2 regions of the Uliginosibacterium sangjuense genome follow, and region 1 is predicted to be linked to the other one. Evidence: predicted binding sites of a transcription regulator. Region 1 holds the regulator's gene; the other holds the start of a gene.

What was found. Region 1 encodes FNR, which switches genes on or off when oxygen is low (the NO sensors DNR and NnrR bind a similar motif). Its sites were predicted from a motif close to TTGANCTAGNTCAA; they were not measured.
Region 2: NMB43_RS13635 (universal stress protein) is a predicted target of FNR. The motif match lies at 1,974-1,987, and genes of this name have one in related genera.

The regions. Positions count from the first base shown of each region.
Region 1 is NZ_CP101132.1:1,338,784-1,345,894, reverse strand. Features, by position in the region: gene NMB43_RS06160 (sulfite exporter TauE/SafE family protein) at 1-104, opposite strand, end outside; gene hemN (oxygen-independent coproporphyrinogen III oxidase) at 159-1,544, opposite strand; gene fnr (fumarate/nitrate reduction transcriptional regulator Fnr) at 1,636-2,373, shown strand; gene NMB43_RS06145 (NAD(P)-binding protein) at 2,437-4,065, opposite strand; gene NMB43_RS06140 (thiamine pyrophosphate-dependent enzyme) at 4,079-5,131, opposite strand; gene NMB43_RS06135 (transketolase C-terminal domain-containing protein) at 5,143-6,408, opposite strand; gene NMB43_RS06130 (2-oxoacid:acceptor oxidoreductase family protein) at 6,401-6,982, opposite strand.
Region 2 is NZ_CP101132.1:2,942,064-2,949,174, forward strand. Features, by position in the region: gene NMB43_RS13625 (diguanylate cyclase domain-containing protein) at 1-29, opposite strand, end outside; gene NMB43_RS13630 (PHA/PHB synthase family protein) at 144-1,877, opposite strand; gene NMB43_RS13635 (universal stress protein) at 2,063-2,512, shown strand; gene NMB43_RS13640 (hypothetical protein) at 2,561-2,782, opposite strand; gene NMB43_RS13645 (FixH family protein) at 2,853-3,368, opposite strand; gene ccoG (cytochrome c oxidase accessory protein CcoG) at 3,377-4,837, opposite strand; gene ccoP (cytochrome-c oxidase, cbb3-type subunit III) at 4,912-5,808, opposite strand; gene NMB43_RS13660 (cbb3-type cytochrome oxidase subunit 3) at 5,815-5,997, opposite strand; gene ccoO (cytochrome-c oxidase, cbb3-type subunit II) at 6,012-6,623, opposite strand; gene ccoN (cytochrome-c oxidase, cbb3-type subunit I) at 6,637-7,111, opposite strand, start outside.

The DNA.
Region 1 (7,111 bases):
TGCGGCCCGCTCAGCGCGCTGACGATGCCGCCACACATGCCCACGCAGTGCACGCCCCCCAGCAAACCGATCAGGAATACGGCGAAATAACCGGTCTCAGGCATAACACGCATGACGCAGACAAAGGAGCGTCATGGTAGCAGGCAGGCTGTGCCGACTCAGATCACCCTGGAGTAACGGCGCTGCGCCCGATCAGCCCGCAAGTGATGATCGAACACCATGGCGACTGCCCGCACCAACAGACGCCCGGCGTCGGTGACGGTGATGAAGTCATCTTCAAAAGTCACCAGGCCAGCTCGCTCCAAAGCGCGCAATTCTTCCAACTCAGCCGCGAACTCGTGGCGGAAATTGATGTTGAAGCCCTGTTCGATGGCCTCCATCGACAGCTCGAAATGGCACATCAGCGACTGGATGATGGCGTGTCGCATCAAGTCTTCGGCACTGAGGACCCAGCCACGCATGACCGGCAGGTCGCCGCGGTCAATGGCCGCGTAGTACGGTTCGGTGTCCTTCTCGTTCTGCACATAGGCGCCGCCGACACGACCGATCGCCGACACGCCAAAGGCCAGCATGTCGCATTCAGCATGGGTGGAATAGCCCTGGAAGTTGCGATGCAGCCAGCCGCGGCGCTGCGCCTCGGCCAGTTCGTCATCGGGACGGGCAAAATGGTCCATCCCGATGTAGACGTAGCCCTCGGCCGACAGGCGCTCCAGCGCACGGGCGAAAATCGCCAGCTTGTCATCCGGCGTGGGCAGGTCTTCGGCCGCGATACGGCGCTGCGGCATGAAGCGGGTCGGCAGATGGGCGTAGCTGTACAGGGCCAGGCGATCCGGCCGCAGGGCCAGCACCCGATCCAGCGTCTGCTCGAAGCGCGCCACGGTCTGGAACGGCAGTCCATAGATCAGATCCAGGCTGATCGAGCGGAAGCCATGGGCACGCGCGCCTTCGATCACGCCGCGTGTTTCGTCTTCAGACTGCAGGCGATTGACTGCCTTCTGCACCACCGGGTCGAAATCCTGGACGCCGACGCTCATGCGATTGAAGCCCAGTTCAGCCAGCAATCTGACCTGATCTTCGCCGACCTTGCGTGGATCAACCTCGATCGAGAACTCGCCACCCGGCTTGAGTTGGAAGCGTTCACGGATCGCACCGACCAGGCGCCGCATCTCGGCTTCGTTGAGGAAAGTGGGCGTTCCACCACCCCAATGCATCTGCACCACCTGACGCGGACCGGACAGATGCTGCAACTGCATATCCATCTCGCGCACAAGGTAATCGATGTACCTTCCCGACAGCGTGCGATCCTTTGTCACGATTTTGTTGCAGGCACAGTAGTAGCAAACTGTGTTGCAAAACGGGATGTGGAAATATAATGAGAGCGGTCTTTCGATCCCCCCGCTTGCGCGGGCGGCCAGACGCTGCTCGAAAGCGGTAGCATCGAAGGCATCCGTGAAGCGGTCTGCCGTCGGGTAGGACGTATAGCGCGGTCCCGGAATGTCAAACTTTCGGATCAGTTCCGGGTCGAAGACGATGGACTGTCTCATGTTCTCTCTGAATTTTCTCTGGGGACTGTGACAATCGCAGATCGAGCCGTTATTTTGCTTGATAGCGATCAACCTGCAGAAAAGGCCCGAAGTGGATCAAAAAGTCAGCACACCCCTCACCCCGAACAACCTGCGGGTCGCCTGCGCACAGTGCAATCTGCGCGAGCTGTGCCTGGCAGTCGGCCTGGAAGACCAGGACCTGCACAAACTGGACGCCCTGGTGGCCCGCCGCAAGATCAAGCGCGGCCAGCAGCTCTACCGTGCGGGCGATCCCTTCGAGGCGATCTATGCGATCCGCGTCGGCTTCTTCAAGACCGACATCCTGACCGAGGAGGGCCTGGAGCAGGTGACCGGCTTCCACATGGCAGGCGAGATCTTGGGCATGGACGGCATCAGCACCGACACACATGTGTGCAATGCCACCGCGCTGGAGGACTGCGAAGTCTGCGTGATGCCTTACGACCAGTTGGAAGTGCTGTCGCGCGAGATCCGCTCACTGCAGCACCAGTTCCACAAATTCATGAGCCGCGAGATCGTGCGCGACCAGAGCCTGATGATCCTGCTCGGCTCGATGCGCGCGGAAGAACGTATCGCGGCCTTCCTGCTGAACCTGTCGCAGCGCATGAAGCAGCGCGGATACTCGGCCTCTGAGTTCCATCTGCGCATGACACGCGAGGAAATCGGCTCTTACTTGGGCCTGAAGCTGGAGACAGTCAGCCGCGCGTTCTCCAAGTTCCACGACGAAGGCCTCATTGGCGTGCAGCAAAAGTACATCCGCATCCTAGACAACGATGGCTTGCGTGCCCTGCTGAACCACACGACCTGCTGAGCCCCGCCAGCCAGGAAGAAAAAGGCCCGCCTGCGCGGGCCTTTTTCTTGGGTGCCGATCCGCTTAGATCGCTTCAGCCTCCATCTTGATGGCCCCACAGGGACACTCGGCCGCACAGACACCGCAGCCCTTGCAGTACTCATAGTTGAACTCGAACTTCTCGCCCGGGCCCAGCTTGATGACTGCATTGTCGGGACAGACGCCGTAGCAGTTGTCGCACTCGAAGCAGTTGCCGCAAGACAGGCAGCGGCGCGCCTCGAACAGCGCATTGCTCTCGTCCAGCCCCCCCTGCACCTCGTCGAAAGTGCTCTGGCGGCGGATGATGTCGAGCATCGGGCGCACGGTCTTCGGCGCGTCCGTGTAGTACCAGGGATTGAGCTTGTCGAAGGTGGCCAGCTCATTCTTCGGCGGCTTCACGTACTCGGTCCCACGCAGCCAGGCGTCGATATGCCGTGCCGCATGCTTGCCGTGGCCGACGCCAACCGTAACCGTGCGCTCGGAGGGCACCATGTCGCCCCCGGCGAAAACGCCGGCGTAGCCTGTCATCATGTTAGGGGCGACTTCGACCACGCCGTCCTTGAAGCTGAGGTTCGGCACGCCGTCGAGCAGACCCAGATCCACATCCTGGCCCAGGGCCAGCACCACGGAATCGGCTTCCAGCGTATCGAACTCGCCTGTCGGCACGGGCTTGCCCTGCTCGTCCAGCACCATCTTCTCGACCGTGATCGCGCCGCCATCACCGACCTGCTTGATGGTCGACAGCCAGCGCATCATGACGCCTTCCTGCAAAGCCTCCTCGACCTCGAAGTCGTGCGCCGGCATCTTGTCGCGCGTGCGGCGATACACGATGATCGCCTCCTCCGCCCCCAGGCGCTTGGCGGTGCGCGCCACGTCGATGGCGGTGTTGCCGCCGCCATACACGACCACGCGCCGGCCCAGCATCGGCTTCTCTTCACCTTCCATGCTGCGTAGAACCGCAACGGCATCGAGGATCTTGGCGGATTCCGCCGCCGGAATCGCGGTGCGCTTGGCAATGTGCGCGCCAACGGCCAGGAAGGCGGCATCGAACTTGCCTTCCTTCATCGCGTCGAGCAGGTTGTCGACCTTGGTGTTCAAGCGCAGCTCGACGCCCATGTCGAGAATGCGCTGCACCTCGGCGTCCAGCACTTCGCGCGGCAGGCGGTACTTCGGGATGCCGAAGCGCATCATGCCGCCCGCCAAGGGGCCTGCCTCGAAGATGACGACCTGGTGGCCCAGGCGGCGCAGGTGGTAGGCGGCGGACAAGCCAGAGGGGCCGGCACCGACGACCATCACCCGCTTGCCGGATTCCTGTGCCGGCGCATCGAACTTCCAGCCCAGCTTGATGGCCTCGTCACCGAGGAAGCGTTCGACCGAGTTGATGCCCACGGCCGCGTCGAGCTTGCCGCGATTGCAGGCACCCTCGCAGGGGTGATAGCACACGCGGCCCATGACGGCCGGCAGCGGATTGTCCTGCACCAGGGTCTTCCAGGCCTGCTCGTAGTCGCCGCTTTCGGCGTGGTAGAGCCAGCCCTGGGTGTTTTCACCAGCCGGGCAGGCGTTGTTGCAGGGGGGCATGCGCTGCAGGTAGAGCGGGCGATGGGTACGCCAGGTGCCCGTCTTGTTGACCAGCGAACTGCCTACGTCCAGCGTGATCGCAAAGGGTTTGTTCATCGTTGTTCCTCCCTCACACCGGCTCAGCGCCGAAGTAGCCGTAGTGCTTGGCATAGGGTTCATCGGTCAGGCCGAACTTGGCGATGTTGCGATCAGCCACGGCCTGGAAGCGGGCGATCACGTCCAGCGCGGGGTTCTTGCCGAACAGGTGGGCGAAGCGCTTTTGCGGCTTGAGGTATTCCTCCACCGGCAGCTTCTGGCGGATCTTCGACACGCCGCTGACTTCGCCGTACTCGGCCTCGAACACCGGGAACAAGCCGGTTTCCTTGGCCAGACGCGCCAGTCGGATGGTGTCGTGCGACGCGGCTCCCCAGCCCAGCGGACAGGGCACGAAGATGTGGATGTAGCGCGCGCCGCGCATGCTCATCGCCTTCTGGACCTTGTACTCGAGGTCGCGCAGGTCGGCCACGGTGGCAGTCGCCACATAAGGGATGCCGTGCGCCATGGCGATCAGCGGCACGTTCTTGCCCTGACCCCACTCGTTGCCCGGATGCTCGCCCACCGGCATGGTGGTCGCGGTGCGGGCCGAGGGCGGCGTGGCCGAGGAACGCTGCACGCCGGTGTTCATATAGGCCTGGTTGTCGTAGCAGATGTACAGCACATCATCATTCCGCTCGAACATGCCGGACAGCGGACCGAAGCCGATGTCGGTGGTGCCGCCGTCACCGCCCTGGGCGATCACGCGCACTTCGGCCTGGGCCTTGCCTTCCTTGCGGGCACGCACCTTGTAGGCTGCGGCGACGCCGGTCGCGACCGCTGCCGCGTTGCCGAACAGCGAGTGGATCCAGGGAATCTGCCAGGAGGTTTCCGGATAGGGCGTGGAGAACACTTCGAGGCAACCGGTGGCGTTGACGGCCACCATCTGGTTGTTGGTCGCACGCATGACCGCGTCGATCGCGTAGCGCGCACCGAGCGCCTCGCCACAGCCCTGACAGGCGCGGTGGCCGGAATTCAGCGAGTTGGTGCGGTGCATGTCGGCCTGCACCGAGCGTTGCTCGGGCGGCAGCAGGCGGTTGCCGACGGTGAAGGTGCCGGTCTGATAGAACTTGATGGATTGCAGTGCCATGTGTGTTCTCCTCAGGCGACGCGCTGGCCGGTCGGGCCAGTGGCGATACCCACGTCGCGCAGGATGTTCTCGGCGATGGGACCGGAACGGCGCGAGGAACGCTCGCGGTCCAGCTCCTTGTTGACGATGTTCCAGTCCAGATCCAGGAAGTGCAGCGACTCGAGCTGGTCGTGCATGGCTTGGCGGAACACGCGGTGCAGCGAGCTGCGCGTGATCGGACGACCACCAAGGCCGGCAACCACGGTGTAGACCTTGGTATCCAGGCCATCCAGCGCGAGGCGCACGTCGGTGGCGACGATGCCACCGATGCCCACGGCCAGGCTCTTCTCCAGCACCACGATGCGGTGGGCATGACCCAGCGCACGGCGGATCGCGTTGATCGGGAAGGGGCGGAAGCTGCTGATGCCCAGCACACCGATCTTGATGCCATCGGCACGCATCTCGTCGACCGTGTCCTTGATCGTGCCCAGCACCGAGCCGAGTGCGACCACGATGGTGTCGGCGTCCTCGATGCGGTACGGACGGATCAGGCCACCGGACTCGCGCCCGAAGATGTCCTTGAACTCGGCCGCGATCTTGGGGATCAGTTCCAGCGCCTGCATCTGCTTGGCATGCGCGAGGTAGCGCACTTCCGAGAAGGCATCCGGCCCCACCATGGCACCGATGGATACCGGGTTGGCCGGGTCCAGCACTTGGCGCGGCACATAGGGCGGCAGGAAGGCATCGACCTGCTCCTGCGTCGGGATGTCGACACGCTCATAGGCGTGGGTGAGGATGAAACCATCCATGCACACCATCACCGGCAGCGACAGCTCCTCGGCCAGCTTGAAGGCCTGGATGTGCAGATCGGCCGCTTCCTGGTTGGTCTCGGCGAACACCTGGATCCAGCCGCAATCGCGCTGGCTCATGGAGTCCGTATGGTCGTTCCAGATGTTGATCGGCGCACCGATGGCGCGGTTGGCCACCGTCATGACGATGGGCAGGCCCAGGCCGGACGCGTTGTAGACCGCCTCGGCCATGAACAGCAGGCCTTGCGAGGCGGTCGCAGTGTAGGTGCGGGCGCCGGCCGCCGAGGAGCCGATGCAGGCCGACATGGCAGCGAACTCGGACTCGACGTTGATGAACTCGCAATCCTGGATGTCACCGGCCTTCACCATCTCACCCAGACCTTCCACGATATGGGTCTGCGGTGAGATCGGGTAGGCACAGATAACTTCCGGACGGGCCAGGCCGACCGCTTCGGCGATGGCGTGTGAGCCTTCGGTCTGCTTAAGCATGGGTGGCCTCCTTCTGTTCGGCGCGGGCGAGCTGATAGGCCTCGGTCGCCGCGGCGATGTTGGCCTCGGCGATGCGGCCACTGAATTTGTCGCGGATCGCTGCAGTCACCGAATCCAGCGAGATCAGGCCGGAAGCGGCGGCGAAGGCGCCCAGCAGCGGCACATTGGGCACCGCGCGGCCGACGTGCTTCATCGCCAGCTCGGTCGCCGACACAGTGATCAGGCGCTCGGGACGGAATTTGCGCAGGGCCTGCGACAAGCCCAGCTCGGCAAAGCTGCGATTGGTGTTGAGGACCACGTAGCCATCGGCGCGCAGGCCGGCGAAGACGTCGACCTGGTGCAGCAAGGTCGGGTCCTGGATGATCAGCGCATCGGGCTCCATGATGGGCTCGCGCAACCGGATCTCCTTGTCGTCGATACGGCAGAAGGCCACCACCGGCGCCCCTGTGCGCTCCGAGCCAAAGCTCGGAAAAGCTTGCGCATTGCGCCCTTCGAGAAAGGCGGCGATGGACAGCATTTCGGCTCCCGTCACCACGCCCTGCCCGCCCCGGCCGTGAATACGAACCTGGAACATAACGATCTCCCCTGTTGAGAAGTGCAGAACTGCTTGGTTCCTGCTGCGCTATAGCCGACCTATGGCCAACAGTGAGGGAAGACACTAAGACAGGCGGAGGCGATAGCTTCTGCTTATCATCAAGAACCG
Region 2 (7,111 bases), 1.6 Mb from region 1:
GTGATGCGCAATTGCAGGGACTTCAGCAAGACCCACTCCACCGGCATGCCCACCAGGCTAGTCCTGCAGATGTGTGATCCATCCTTCGTCTGTCGTGGCCCATGTCAGCGTTAACGGCAAGCCGGTCGGCATATTGAGGCGGCTCAGGATTCCAGTACGTAGCTTCCGGGTGCAGCCTGCAGCGCCTTGTAGCGCACAGAGGAGGTCGCTGGTGCGTCGCGCAGGGGGCCGGCCTGGGGCTTGAGCCAGCTCATCCAGTCCTCCCACCAGGAGCCGGGCTGCCAGGCATGGCGTGCCTCCCAGGCGCTGCAGGTGTCGGTGCGATGCGCCTCGCCCGCGCGGTAGCGGCGCTTGGGCGGCGTCACCGGCGGGTTGACGATGCCCAGGATGTGGCCTGAGCTGGACAGCACGAAGCGCTTGCTGCCACGCACATGGTTCATGACCCGGAAGGATTGCCGCCAAGGCGCGATGTGATCGTCGTCCGCAGTCACGGCGTACAGCGGCTGGCTGACGCGCTCCAGGCTGATCGACTGCCCGGCCAGTTGCAGGGCATCGGGCTGGATCAGGCGGTTGTGCAGGTACAGCTCACGCAGGTACCAGCTATGCATGCGGGCCGGCATGCGGGTGGTGTCCATGTTCCAGTACAGCAGGTCGAAGGGCGCCGGTTTCTCGCCGTAGAGATAGCTGTGGACGAAGTAGTGCCAGATCAGGCTGTTGGAGCGTAGCAGGCGGAACGAAGCCGCCATCTGGCGGCCATCTAGGTAGCCTGTGTCCTGCATGGCCTGGCACAGGTAGTCGACGCTGGCGGGATCAATGAAGACTTCGATGTCGCCCGGATGCGAAAAGTCGGTGAGCGTGGTGAACAGCGTCCAGTGCGCCACCGGCTGCGCGTCTGCGGGGTAGTGGCCGGCGGCCCAGGCCATGTAGCAGCTCAGCGCCGTGCCGCCGATGCAGTAGGCCGCCGCGTGCACCTGGCGGGCCCCCGACAACTCCCGCGCCACCGTGACGATGGCATCGATGCCCTCGCGCAGGTAATCCTCAAATCCAACATCCGCCATGTCGGCGCCGGGATTCTTCCAGCTTGTGATGTAGACGTCGAAGCCCTGCTCCAGCAGATAGCGCACCATGCTCTTCTTGGGCGTCAGGTCCAGCACGTAGAACTTGTTGATCCAGGGTGTGACCACCACCACCGGCACGGCGTGCACGCGGGCCTGCATGGGGGTGTAGTGGATGACCTCCAGCAGGCGGTTACGGAACACCACGGCACCGGGCGTGGTGGCCAGATTCTCGCCAACACGGAAGTCGCTCGGGTCAGTCATGCGGATGTCGCCGGCGGCGAGGTCGGCCTGGAAGTTCTCGAAGCCGCGCCGCAGGCTGTCGCCCCGCGTCTCCAGCGCCAGCCGCTGGGCGACCGGATTGGTCCACAGGCAATTGGTCGGCGCCATCGCGTTGAGCGCCTTGCGCCACCAGAACGCGGCCCGCCGGCGCTCCTTGCCGGACAGGCCCGGCGTGTCATAGAGCATGTCCTGCACATGGCGCGTGAGCAGGAGGTAGGACTCCTTGAGGATGTCCCACGAGGCTTGCTCGGTCCAGGCCGGATCGGCGAAGCGCGTGTCGTCGGGCTGCGGCACGACCGGGTCGGTACTGGGGACGCCAAGGGCCCGGCGCCAGGCATGCATGCCCACCGCGTAAGCATCGAGCGCAAAGCGTGCACCGTGCTCGGCCAGCTCCTGCGGATGCAGCAGCCAGGCCATGTGGGCATGCATCAGCGGCGTCACCATGCCCATCGGGTCGATCGTAGCGCCGACCTTTTCGCGCCAGGCATGCGAAAAGGGCAGGATCGGCGCGGCCAGATGCTCCGGTACGACAGAGTTCATTGTCATTCCCCCATGGCAGTGACGGGTGGCCGGCCCGGAAACATGCCCAGCCTCTTCTGATCTTAGCGGACGCATTGCCAAACACGGCCCCGGGGCTTGCCCTGAGTCAAGCCGTTCCGCCATGGAGGGAATCCGTGATCCACATCTGGCGCCGGAGGGTCTAGAACTGAAGCAGGAGGTGCCCCATGTACAAGCACATACTTGTTCCCACCGACGGTTCCGAACTGTCCAAGCACGCTGCGCGCAAGGCAGCCGAATTCGCCCGTTCGCTCGACGCGAAGATGACCTTCCTGTACGTTCAGCCAGACTTCCCGCGCCCCATCGTCGGCGAGGGCGCGCTGATCGCACCGGAGGGCCGGGAGGAATTCATGCGTGGCACGGAAAGCCAGGCAGCCCGCATCCTCAGCGATGCGCTTGCGATCGCCCAGGAGCTAGGGGTCAAAGCCAGCAGCCACACCGAGGTCAACGACTCGCCGCATGAAGTGATCATCCGCAACGCGGAGTTCTACGACTGCGACCTGATCTTCATGGCCTCGCACGGCCGTCGCGGCCTCGCCGGCCTGTTGCTCGGTTCGGAAACCCACAAGGTGCTGACCCACTGCAAGATTCCGGTGCTGGTGTACCGCGAATCCTGAGTGCCGGTGTCAGACATGCCCCTCGCCCGGCCACCGCCGGGCGGGGGACTATTCGCCCCCGCTCTGCGCGAAGTAGAGCGTCGCCAGGCTGGCGCTGGCGCACAGGAACCAGAAGGCAAAGAAGCCGATCGAGTAGGTCGCGAGCGCTGAAAAATGCACCGGCTGCCCCAGCAGGTAGAGTTCCTGCGGGTTGACCAGGGTGAAGAACACGATCTCGGCCACCCCGGCGACCAGGAACGAAGGCCACAGCACAAGAATCCACTTGTTCATCCCGCCCCTCCTCCGAGTAGGACATCAATGAGGCCATGCCGATGCGCGCCGCGCAACCGGCGGCGCAGCATCAGGACGCGCCAGGCTGCAGGATGACCGGTTCCTGCGCGGGGAGTCGGATCACACCATGCAGACGCCATCCCGTCTGCGGATCGGCCAGCACCAGACTCCAGCGACCACCTTCCAGGGCAGGCAATGCGCCCTCGTAACCCTGCGCCCCGCGCTGCAGTTGCAGTTCGCGGTCGGCCCCGGCCTGCATCGGATTGACCAGGGTGAGACGCAAGCCGTCGGCCAGCGCCACACCTTCACGCGCCTGCAGATTCAACAGCACCCGCCCCTGCGTAAACCGCAGTTCGCCTCGCAACCCCATGCTGGCCGCCAACTGTTCGGCTGCGATGCGCTTGTTGATGCCCAAGCCGTCCTTGTAGTAATCGTCGGCCACCAGGCCGTCGAAGCTGCGCACCGCCAGTATCAAGGTGATGATGCCTGCGACGACGGCGGTGGCCGGCAGGCTGATCAGGAACCAGGGCCAGGCCTGTCGGTACCAGGGAAGCACGGTCTCTGCCGCGAGGGGGCGCTGTGTCATGGGATGCCTCAGGGAACGATGAATACCGCTTTCTCACGCAGGAATTCCTCTGCGTGAGCCTGCGATTCGATTTCGAAGAAAATCTTGTGCGAGCCGCGCTGCGCCGTATCGACCGGCACCCGTACGCGCACCGTCGCCGTGCGGTTGGCCGCGGGCCCGACCTCGAAACGCGCCTCACCATCGAGCTGGATGTCCTCCAGACCACTCACCGCGACATGAAGTTCGCGCGGCGACTCGCTCATGTTCATGAGCTGCAGGATGTAGACGTTCTCGATCAGCCCGCCTTCGACTTCACGCGCCAACGTCGTCCGGTCCTTGATCACATCGACGCGGATCGGCAGGCGCACGGTGAGCCCCCATACGAAGGCGATGATGATGGCCCACAAGATGGCGGAGTAGATCAGCACGCGCGGCCGCAACACATGCCGCACGATCTCGCGCATGCCCCAATGCTGGCGCAACGCGTTCTCGGTGGAGTAGCGGATCAGGCCGCGCGGGTAGTCCATCTTGTCCATCACCTGGTCGCAGGCGTCGATGCAGGCTGCACAACCGATGCACTCGTACTGCAGCCCCTCGCGGATGTCGATGCCGGTCGGGCAGACCTGCACGCAGATGCCGCAGTCGACACAGTCCCCCTTCCCTTCCGCCTTGTAGTCGCTTCCCTTGCGGCGCGCACCACGCGGATCGCCACGCTCGGCGTCATACGTGATGACCAGTGTGTCCGGGTCGAACATCACGCCCTGGAAACGCGCGTAGGGGCACATGTACTTGCACACCTGCTCGCGCATCACGCCAGCCATGAGATAGGTGAAGCCCCCGTAGAACAGGACCCAGAAAATCTCCCAGCCGCCGACCTCGAAACGGGCAATCCCGGGTATCAGCTCGCGGATCGGCGTGAAGTAGCCGACGAAGGTCAGCCCCGTCCACAGCGACAGCGCGACCCAGGCCGCATACTTGCCCGCCTTGCGCGCAAACTTGCCAGAGCTCATCGCCTGGTCGTCGAGCTTCATGCGCTTGGCGCGATCCCCCTCGAAGACCTGCTCGATCCAGATGAAGATTTCCGTATAAACAGTCTGCGGACAGGCATAGCCGCACCACAGCCGCCCCGCCACCGCAGTGAACAGGAACAGGGAGTAAGCGGAGATGATCAGCAGGACGGCAAGGTAGAAAACGTCCTGCGGCCAGAACACCCAGCCAAAGATGTAGAACTTGCGCTCAGCCAGGTGGAACAGCACGGCCTGGCGGCCATTCCATGGCACCCAACACAGTCCGTAGAAGACGAGCTGGGTCAGCCACACCAGCGCCCAGCGCCAGTTGGCGAAGAGGCCGCTGACGGCACGCGGGTAGACCTTCTTGCGCACCTCGTACAAGGCATCATCTTCCGCCGCCTGGATCGGAATGACCTTCTTGGGACGAACCTTGGGCTTGCTGGCCGGATCATCGGCGCGGGCTGGCTCATTGGATGGCATGCTTGCTCCACAAACACACAGGCCGACACATGGTCGGCCTGTGTGCGCTCTCTATCAAGACAGGATTTGCCGCATTACTTTTTGGACAGGCCCAATACGTAGCCGGCCAGCAGGTGCACCTTGGCATCGCCGAGCAATTCCTTGAACGCTGGCATCTGGTTGTTGCGCCCCTTGGTCACCGTCTCGATGATGGTGGCCTCGGACGACCCGTACAGCCAGATCTTGTCCGTCAGATTGGGAGCGCCCAGCGCCGCCATGCCCTTGCCCTCAGGGCCATGGCAGGCAACGCAGTTGGCCGCGAACAGCTCCTTGCCACGTGCCGCACGCAAAGAGTCGTGCGCCAAGCCCGACAGGGAGCGCACATAGTTCGCCACGTCCTTGGTTCCATCACCACCCAGCGCCGCGCCCAGCGGGGGCATGACACCATTGCGGCCACCCGCGATGGTGGTCTGGATGGTGGCCGGTTCGCCGCCGTACAGCCAGTCAGCATCGGTCAGATTGGGGAAACCCTTGGCCCCGCGCGCGTCGGCACCATGGCACTGCGCGCAATAGGTCAGGAACAGCCGCTGACCGGTCGCCTGCGCCTCAGGATCGGCCGCCACCGCCGCCAAGTCCAGCTTGCTGAACTTGTCGTAGAGCGGAGCCAGGCGCTCCTGCGCCGTCTTCACCTCGGTCTGATACTGACCCACGGAGCTCCAGCCCAGGCTGCCCTTGGACGTCCCCATGCCGGGGTAGAAGATGACGTACACCACGCCAAAGACCAGCGTGCCCCAGAACAGGTAAAGCCACCAGCGCGGCAAGGGGTTGTTGTACTCCTGCAGATCCTCGTCCCACACATGCCCGTGTAGTTCGACCGGGCCGGGCTTGCGCTTGGTCATGTTGGTGGCCAGCACCACTGCGCAGTACAGCAGGCTCAGGATCAGCAGGCCAGCCACGTAGTAGTGCCAGAAATCACTGACGAAATCACTCATGATGGGTCATCCCAATTGGTTGCGGCCGTCGCGCGTGGCGCCCGGCTCTTCGTCTTCATCCGCAAAGGGCAGGCGGGCGGCCTCGTCGAATCCGGGGGCGGCCTGCTTGCTGTAGGCCCACCAGCAGATCGCCAGGAAGCACAACAAAGCCAGCGCCGTCAGGACGGAACGCAGCAGATCGATATCCATACCGCCCTCCCCGCTTACTTGATGCCCTTGATCGCAGTACCCAAGCCCTGCAGGTAGGCAATCAGCGCATCCATCTCGCTCTTGCCCTGCAGCGCAGTGGGCGCCTCGGCGATCTCGGCATCGGTATAGGGCACACCCACCATGCGCAGGGCCGCCATCTTCTTGCCGATGTCATCCGACTTGACGGGGCGTTCCAGCCAGGGGAAGGCCGGCATGTTGGACTCCGGCACCACGTCGCGCGGATTCAACAGGTGAACCCGGTGCCACTGGTCCGAATAGCGCCCGCCCACGCGCGCCAGATCCGGTCCGGTGCGCTTGGACCCCCACTGGAAGGGATGGTCGTAGACGAATTCGCCGGCCACCGAGTAATGCCCGTAGCGCTCGGTCTCGGCACGGAAGGGGCGGATCATCTGCGAGTGGCAGTTGTAGCACCCCTCACGGATGTAGATGTCGCGCCCAGCCAGGCGCAGCGGGTCGTAGGGCTTGACCCCCGCCACCGGCTGCGTGGTCGACTTCTGGAAGAAAAGCGGAACGATCTCCACCAAGCCGCCGACGCTGACCACCAGCAGGGTCAGCACGATCAGCCAGGTGACGTTCTTTTCAATGATCTCGTTGTTCATCTTCATGCTGATTCTCTCCTCAGTGCGCCGCGGCCGGTGCCAGGACCGGCGCATCCACGGCCTTCTGGCCGGCGATGGTGCGCACCATGTTGTAGAACATGAGGAACATGCCACCCAGGTACAGCACCCCGCCCAACAGGCGGATGGTCCAGAACGGGTAGCTGGCCTTCACGCTCTCCACGAAGGAGTAGCTCAGCGTGCCGTCGGCGTTGAAGCCGCGCCACATCATTCCCTGCATCACCCCGGCGATCCACATCGACGCGATGTACAACACCACGCCTGCGGTAGCGATCCAGAAGTGCCAGGTGATCAGCTTGGTCGAGTACATCTCGGTCTTGCCGTAGAGACGCGGCAGCAGGTAGTAGACCGCGCCGATCGAGATCATCGCCACCCAGCCCAGTGCGCCGGAGTGCACATGGCCGATGGTCCAGTCGGTGTAGTGAGACAGCGCGTTGACCGTCTTGATCGACATCATCGGCCCCTCGAAGGTCGAC